2 regions of the Leclercia sp. AS011 genome follow, and region 2 is predicted to be linked to the other one. Evidence: predicted binding sites of a transcription regulator. Region 2 holds the regulator's gene; the other holds the start of a gene.
The links. The regulator Fur, encoded in region 2, represses iron uptake genes when iron is present. The targets are predictions, from matches to a motif close to ATAATAATGAGAACNACTATCAA.

Region 1: exbB (tol-pal system-associated acyl-CoA thioesterase) is a predicted target of Fur. The motif match lies at 2,382-2,404, and genes of this name have one in related genera.

The regions. Positions count from the first base shown of each region.
Region 1 is NZ_JBBCMA010000004.1:263,194-267,584, reverse strand. It holds gene WFO70_RS17370 (cytoplasmic protein) at 1-35, shown strand, start outside; gene WFO70_RS17365 (SDR family oxidoreductase) at 158-1,054, shown strand; gene exbD (TonB system transport protein ExbD) at 1,157-1,582, opposite strand; gene exbB (tol-pal system-associated acyl-CoA thioesterase) at 1,589-2,320, opposite strand; gene metC (cystathionine beta-lyase) at 2,571-3,758, shown strand; gene yghB (DedA family general envelope maintenance protein YghB) at 3,900-4,391, shown strand, end outside.
Region 2 is NZ_JBBCMA010000001.1:2,230,623-2,235,013, reverse strand. It holds gene chiP (chitoporin ChiP) at 1-801, shown strand, start outside; gene chiQ (ChiQ/YbfN family lipoprotein) at 848-1,177, shown strand; gene fur (ferric iron uptake transcriptional regulator) at 1,335-1,781, opposite strand; gene fldA (flavodoxin FldA) at 2,073-2,603, opposite strand; gene ybfE (LexA regulated protein) at 2,759-3,046, opposite strand; gene ybfF (esterase) at 3,175-3,948, opposite strand; gene seqA (replication initiation negative regulator SeqA) at 4,132-4,391, shown strand, end outside.

The DNA.
Region 1 (4,391 bases), on a different contig from region 2:
CCGCGAAAGCAACGCCTCCTGCGCAAAAACCGTAACCCCCCGCCAGTTCGTCCCGCTCCGCCTGTTGCTTTTATTTAAGGATTATCCTGAATGATCCTCACTTGCCGGTTGATTCTCCTAAGCTTAAAGCCTGATCACCCACTCAAGGAGAACCTCAATGGCAAATTCCCAGAGCAAAATTCAGGACCCCACCACCCAGTACTACACCGGCGAATACCCCAAACAGAAGCAGCCCGTCCCTGGTGTGCAGAGCAAGATGGATCCGGTGCCGGACTGCGGCGAGAAGAGCTATAAAGGCAGCGGCAGACTACAGGATCGTAAGGCGCTGGTGACAGGGGGCGATTCAGGTATTGGACGCGCTGCCGCCATCGCTTACGCGCGTGAAGGCGCAGACGTCGCTATTAACTACCTGCCCGCTGAAGAAGAGGATGCGCAGCAGGTTAAGCAGCTGATAGAAGAAGCCGGACGCAGAGCGGTGCTGATCCCCGGCGACCTGAGCGATGAAAAATTTGCCCGTTCGCTGGTGCATAAAGCCCATCAGGAACTGGGTGGACTGGATGTGCTGGCCCTGGTGGCCGGCAAGCAGGTGGCGGTCGAGAAGATTGCCGACCTGACAACGGAGCAGTTTAAAGAGACCTATACGGTGAACGTGCTGGCGCTGTTCTGGATAACCCAGGAGGCGTTGCCGCTGCTGCCAGCCGGGGCGAGCATTATTACCACTTCGTCGATTCAGGCCTATCAGCCGAGTCCACACCTGCTGGACTATGCCTCTACTAAAGCGGCGATCCTTAACTTCAGCCGCGGGCTGGCGAAACAGGTGGCCGAGAGCGGCGTGCGCGTCAACGTAGTGGCCCCGGGACCTATCTGGACGGCGCTGCAAATCTCCGGCGGTCAGCCGCAGGAGAAAATCCCGCAGTTTGGTCAGCAGACGCCGATGAAGCGCGCAGGGCAGCCTGCGGAGCTGGCACCGGTGTATGTCTATCTGGCAAGTCAGGAATCAAGCTATGTGACCGCGGAAGTGCACGGGGTGTGCGGCGGGGAGCATCTGGGGTAGTTTAACGCATTGCCCGGTGGCGCTACGCTTACCGGGCCTACAAATAGGCCGGCCGCCACCCGGCAAAAACAAAAACGGCACCTCAAGGGGTGCCGTTATTGTTTATTTCGCGACTGTTTTCTCTTCGCCTACCAGGCCAATCTTCAGGTAACCCGCCTGATGCAGCGTGTCCATTACCTTCATCATGGTTTCGTAGTCGACGGTCTTGTCGGCACGGAAGAAGACGGTGGTGTCTTTCTTGCCGTCGGTCAGGGTATTCAGCGCCGGGATCACCGACTCATCCGTTACCGGATCGTTACCCAGGAACATAGATTTATCGGCCTTCACGGAGAGATAAATCGGTTTTTCCGGGCGCGGCTGCGGCTGGCTGGATGAGGCAGGCAGATTCACCTTCACGTCCACCGTCGCCAGCGGCGCAGCAACCATGAAGATAATCAGCAGAACCAGCATGACGTCGATAAACGGCGTCACGTTGATTTCGTGCATTTCGCCGTTATCGTCCAGATTTTCATTAAGACGCATTGCCATCGCGAATCAACCTAAGTGTAATTTCTGAGCAGAACGGACCGGCTTGACCGCGCTGGCGCTGAGGTCCAGATCGCGGCTTTGCAGCAGCAGAACCTGAGCGGCAACGTCACCGAGGGTCGCTTTGTAGCTGCCGATCATGCGGGCGAAGATGTTATAGATGACCACCGCCGGGATAGCGGCAACCAGACCAATCGCCGTCGCCAGCAGGGCTTCTGCGATGCCGGGGGCCACAACCGCGAGGTTGGTGGTCTGGGTCTGGGCGATGCCGATAAAGCTGTTCATGATGCCCCAGACCGTACCGAACAGACCGACGAACGGCGAAATCGCACCGATAGTCGCCAGGTAGCCGTTACCGCGCCCCATATGACGACCGATGGCCGCAACGCGACGCTCGAGACGGAAGCCGGTACGCTCTTTGATACCTTCGTTATCTTCGCTGCCAGCAGAGAGTTCGAGCTCGTTCTGGGCTTCGTTGATTAACAGGGTGGTCAGGCTTTTGGCCTGGAAGGAAGCGCTCATGTCGCTCGCCTGATTCAGGGTGCGGGCTTCGGCCAGCTGCTGCTGTTCGCGCTTAAGACGGCGCTTGTGCGAAAGCAGCTCCACGCTCTTACTAAAGAAAATAGCCCAGGTGACGACAGACGCCAGAATCAAGCCGATCATCACAATCTTTACTACGATGTCGGCATGATGATACATACCCCAGACGGAGAGATCCGTCTGCATCAAATTATTACCCACTCGCTATCTCCAGGACGCAAATCACAAATTCTGAGCATAATAATATCAAAACAGCGTCGAATTGATAGTAGTTCTCATTAGTATTTACATAGTGCCGTAAATTCGTTTCATTTTCCTTGCGCTTACGCAGGAAAAATTTCCCGGAAACAAATTTTAAAAAATTTTCCGCTGATCCCACCACCCTTCTCGCGACCATTTTTACTTTCATGGTAGTGTGGACGTCCAGACGTATAAAAACAGGTTGGCAAACATGAAAGAGAAACATCTTGATACCACCCTTGTCCAGGCGGGACGCAGCAAGAAATACACCCTCGGCTCGGTAAACAGCGTGATTCAGCGCGCCTCGTCGCTGGTGTTTGATACTGTCGAGGAGAAAAAGCACGCCACCCGTAACCGGGCAAAGGGCGGGCTGTTTTACGGACGTCGCGGCACGCTGACCCACTTCTCGTTACAGGAAGCGATGTGCGAGCTGGAAGGTGGCGCGGGCTGCGCGCTGTTCCCCTGCGGCGCGGCGGCAGTGGCCAATACCATTCTGGCGTTTGTCGAGCAGGGCGACCATATCCTGATGACCAACACCGCCTATGAACCGAGCCAGGACTTCTGTACCAAAATCCTCAGCAAGCTGGGCGTGACCACCGGCTGGTTCGATCCGCAGATCGGCGCGGAGATTGCCGATCTGATCCAACCCAATACCCGGGTGGTGTTCCTCGAATCGCCAGGCTCCCTCACCATGGAAGTGCATGACGTTCCGGCCATTGTAAAAGCGGTTCGTAGCAGAGCGCCGGACGCCATCATCATGATCGACAACACCTGGGCGGCAGGCGTGCTGTTTAAGGCGCTCGATTTTGGTATCGACATTTCAATTCAGGCGGCGACCAAATACCTGATCGGCCACTCGGACGGCATGATCGGCACCGCGGTCTCCAACGCCCGCTGCTGGGATCAGCTGCGTGAAAATGCCTATCTGATGGGGCAGATGGTGGATGCGGATACCGCCTACATGACCAGCCGTGGCCTGCGCACCCTGAGCGTGCGCCTGCGCCAGCATCATGAAAGCAGCCTGCAGATCGCCCAGTGGCTGGCACAGCATCCGCAGGTGGCGCGCGTCAACCATCCGGCGCTGCCGGGCAGCGTCGGGCATGAGTTCTGGCAACGTGACTTTACGGGCAGCAGCGGCCTGTTCTCGTTTGTGCTCAACAAGCGGCTGAGCAATGACGAGCTGGCAAACTACCTCGATAACTTCTCGCTGTTCAGCATGGCCTACTCGTGGGGCGGCTTTGAGTCGCTGATCCTGCCGAACCAGCCAGAGCAGATTGCCGGGCTGCGTCCGGGCGGGGAAGTGGACTTTACCGGCACCCTGATCCGTCTGCATATCGGTCTGGAAAATGTCGAAGATTTGATTGCCGATTTAGAGGCCGGATTTGCGCGTATCGAGTAGCCAGGCGTCTTAAAAACACGCTGCGGACACTTTTCTCCACATTAGGGGCAGAAAAGTCTGATTTGTTGCGCCTGCGATCAAAGCCCGCAGGCGAAATAGGGAGTACAATAGCCCTATATATGCTGTTCCACAGGAAAGCCCATGGCTGTTATTCAAGAGATTATCGCTGCACTCTGGCAACACGATTTTGCAGCACTGGCGGACCCACACGTGGTGGGGATTGTTTATCTGGTAATGTTCGCCACGCTGTTTCTGGAAAACGGGCTACTGCCTGCCTCATTTTTACCGGGCGACAGCCTGCTGCTGCTGGCGGGCGCGTTAATCGGTAAAGGGGTGATGGACTTCGCGCCGACGATGGTGATCCTGACCTCCGCCGCCAGCCTGGGCTGCTGGCTGAGCTATTTGCAGGGCCGCTGGCTCGGCAATACGCGGGTGGTGAAAAGCTGGCTGGCGCAGTTGCCGCATAAATACCATCAGCGGGCGACCTGCATGTTCGATCGCCACGGCCTGCTGGCGCTGCTCGCCGGGCGTTTCCTGGCCTTTGTGCGTACCCTGCTGCCTACCATGGCGGGCATCTCCGGCCTCTCGAACCGTCGCTTCCAGTTCTTTAACTGGCTGAGCGCGCTGCTGTGG
Region 2 (4,391 bases):
CTTGAGATGGACAAGTTCTATCAGAATGACAGAAAAACCCGCGTCGACTATCTCCACTCCTTCGGCGCGAAGTACGATTTCAAAAATAACCTGATTCTCGAAGCCGCCTTTGGTCAGGCTGAAGGTTTCATCGATCAGTACTTTGCCAAAGCCAGCTACAAGCTTGATATCGTGGGTGGCCCGCTCTCAACGACCTATCAGTTCTACGGTACGCGTGATAAAGCCGACAGCGGCACCGTGAACGATATCTACGACGGTACGGCATGGCTGCAGGCGCTGACGCTGGGCTACAAAGTCGGTCAGGTCGATTTGCGTCTGGAAGGGACCTACGTGAAGGCGGAAGGTCAGCAGGGTTACTTCCTGCAGCGTATGACGCCAACCTATGCCTCTTCCAACGGGCGTCTGGACGTGTGGTGGGATAACCGCTCCGACTTTAACGCCAACGGCGAAAAAGCGGTCTTCTTCGGGGCGATGTATGACCTGAGCAACTGGAACCTGGCGGGCTGGAGCGTCGGCGCATCCTATGTCTACGCCTGGGACGCGAAACCGGCAGACTGGTTAATCAACAGCGCCGGTCAGCGTGAAGATATCGCCTCGAACAAGATCAAAGAGTCTGCCTACAGCCTGGATGCGAGCTACACCCTGCAGGACGGTCGCGCGAAAGGGACTATGTTCAAACTGCACTTCACGCAGTATGACAACCACTCCGATATCCCAAGCTACGGCGGCGGCTACGGCAACATCTTCCAGGACGAGCGTGACGTGAAGTTTATGGTTATCGCCCCGTTCACCATCTTCTGATGACAACCCGGGCGGGGGCGATCCCCGCCTGACTGGAACCGTTATGCTGAAAAGAATCGTACTGGTCGCGGTGCTGGCATCAGGACTGGCCGCCTGCGCACAACCGCAAACCCAGAAAGAAGACACCCGTCTGAAAGAGGCCTACAGCGCCTGCATCAATACCGCTGAAGGATCGCCTGAGAAACTCGAAGCCTGCCAGAGCGTGCTGGACGTGCTGCGTCAGGAGAAGGCGCACCAACAGTTTGCGACCCAGGAAACCGTCCGGGTGGCGGATTACCAGGCCTGTATCCAGGCGCGTAAAACGGGTAACAATCAGGACGTGACCAAAAACTGCGATAAAATCTGGCAGGAGATTCGCAGTAATAACAGCAAGTAATCCGCTGTCTTTAACGCCCGGTGGCGCTTTGCTTACCGGGCCTACGGGAGATTTCACCCTGGTAGGCCCGTGTAAGCGCAGCGCCACCGGGCTTTTTGACATAATGACAGGCAAAAAAAAAGCCAACCGTCAGGTTGGCTCAGAGTCTTAGCGGAGATTATTTCGTGTCGTGCGCGTGGTCATCTTCGCGGCAGTCGCCTTCGGCACAGTGGCCATACAGGTACAGACTGTGGTTGGTCAGACGAATGCCATGACGTGCGGCAATTTCGCGCTGACGTAATTCGATGGAATCATCGCTGAATTCGATCACTTTGCCGCAGTCGAGGCAAATCAGGTGATCGTGATGATGCTGCTGCGTCAGTTCAAATACGGATTTACCGCCTTCGAAATTATGACGCGTAACGATGCCTGCATCGTCGAACTGGTTCAGTACACGGTAAACGGTAGCCAGACCAATCTCTTCGCCCATGTCGATCAGACGCTTGTATAAGTCTTCCGCACTGACATGATGGTTATCCGGACCCTGAAGCACTTCCAGGATTTTTAACCGTGGAAGCGTGACTTTCAGTCCGGCCTTCTTTAATGCGGTGTTGTTGTCAGTCATGCGGAATCTGTCCTGTTGCTAAACGATTCACTTCTAAGGAAGAAGTGACAGAAAATGCACCTGGGATAATGCGTCTCATTATAGAAGTGCCATGGCGTAATGAAAACTGCAAGTCTCAAGTAAAGTATGCTTATAAAAACGTGGTACCGCCAACAAAGTTGTTACAAGGTTCCCCGTTTACTCCTGGATCATTGTACAGGTATGGCAGCAAAAGTTAAAAATTTGTAGCAATTATTTTGATTGGTATTACCTATCAATGCGGCGCAACTTTAGCGTTGCGCCGCGACATCATCAGGCATTGAGGATGTCGTCGAGGTGCAGCTCTTCGCGAACCTGTTTCACCCATTTGTCGACACGCTCGGCGGTCAGTTCCGGCTGGCGATCTTCGTCGATGGCGAGGCCCACGAAGTGGTTATCATCGGCCAGACCTTTGGAGGCTTCGAAGTGGTAACCGGCGGTTGGCCAGTGACCCACGATCACCGCGCCGCGTGGCTCAATGATGTCGCGAATGGTGCCGAGGGCATCGCAGAAGTACTCTGCGTAGTCTTCCTGATCGCCACAGCCGAACAGGGCCACCAGTTTGCCGTTGAAGTCGATCTCTTCCAGAGACGGGAAGAAGTCGTCCCAGTCACACTGCGCTTCACCGTAATACCAGGTCGGGATGCCCAGCAGCAGAATATCGTAACCTTCGATATCTTCTTTGCTGCTTTTCGCAATGTCATGCACATCGGCAACGTCTTTACCTAACTGTTTTTGAATGTTTTTTGCGATGTTCTCGGTGTTACCCGTGTCGCTGCCGAAAAAAATGCCGATGATTGCCATGAGTAAAATAACCTCTTGATACTTAATGGTATGGTGGCGCAATTTAGCCACGGATAAGGGCAATCATAGCAGAACAGAGAAGCCTGCGGAAACTGCTATCACGCAGGACTGCACTCTGTGCTACATGAAAGCAACAAGAAGGGGAGTTTTCTGACTTAAGCTTTGCCGTGCCATTTCCCGAGCTGCGCGATCAGCATCTCTTCGATAAGCTCACTGCGGCTGATCTCACGGGCATTCGCCAGCTCGTTCAGCGCATCGACGGCGTCAGCGTTCAGTTTCAGCTCGACGCGTTTAAGCCCACGACTTTTATCGCGTTTAAGCTGATTGCGCTTATTGATGCGCAGCTGTTCATCACGCGATAGCGGATTGGTTTTCGGTCGTCCCGGGCGACGCTCATTCGCGAACAGATCTATTGTCGTGCGGTCCGTGTGTTCTTTGGCCATGATTCTGAGACTTCGGGGGAAACAAGACACCCTGCTAATGCCCGGGCGATAAGCGCGCCATCATACATCACCGAAAACGGCACGCCAACGACTGGAGGCCCGCAGGCGACCAGTCGCTCTCTTTTTAATCAATTTTCGATGTCAGCGAGGTAACGGCGGATAGCGCGCAGCACCGCGTCCGGTTTTTCAGCATGGACCCAGTGTCCGGCCCCGGCAATCACGTGCGCCCGCGCCTGAGGGAATTGCCCCAGCAGCGCCTCACGGTACGCCTCGGTCACATACGGCGAATTACCGCCGGTAATAAACAGGGTGGGGTGCGGCCACGCCGCTACCGGCTGCCAGCCGACGATCTGGTTGTACTGATCCCAGAGCACCGGCACGTTGAAGCGCCACTGGCCATCGACAAAGGATTTCAGCAGGAACTGCACGACACCTTCTTCGTCCAGATGTTCACGCATCACCGTCGCGGCCTGCTGGCGAGTGCTGACGCCTGCGTCCGTGACGGCGTTAATGGCGGCGAAGATCTCATCGTGGCGACGCACGTCGTAATCGACCGGCGCGACGTCGATCACCACCAGCCCGGCAATTCGCTCTGGCGCGAGCGCCGTCAGCGCCATCACCGCTTTGCCGCCCATTGAATGACCAATCAGGATCGCCTTTTCTATATTGTGCTCATCCAGAGTATCCAGCAGATCCTTGGCCATATCGGCGTAGGTCATCTGCGGCGAACGCGGCGACAGACCGTGGTTGCGCATATCTACCTGCAACAGCGCGTGGTCGGTCACCAGATCCCGTGCCAGCACGCCAAGGTTATCCAGGCTGCCAAACAGGCCATGCACCAGGACGATGGGAGAATTATTGTGCGGCGATTGTGCAGATTGCGCTCGGGTATTCAATTTCATGGCAAAGTTCTTTTTTTACGTATGTCAGGTTAGGGTATCATGTTGACCATTCTGCCGCCCGGCTGCAAGGAAACAGTTAATTCTGACTTTTGCCGCCATTCTGGCTTGACGCTATCCGCTGTTGGGTTTTGAACTTATACTCCCAACGACTTGTATTCAGATAAGATATCGCACTGGATTAAGATGAAAACAATCGAAGTTGATGACGAGCTTTATCAGTATATCGCCAGCCAGACGCGGCACATTGGTGAGAGCGCGTCCGACATTTTACGGCGCATGCTGAAAATTGCCGCCGCCTCGCAGTCTGCCGCTCCGGCCATCAAAGAATCGCGCCAGCCCGCTGCGGTTGCGCAGGAAAAGCCGCTGTCACCGGTAAAAGACAAAGTGCGTGCGATGCGCGAATTACTGCTTTCCGACGAATACGCTGAGCAGAAGAAAGCGGT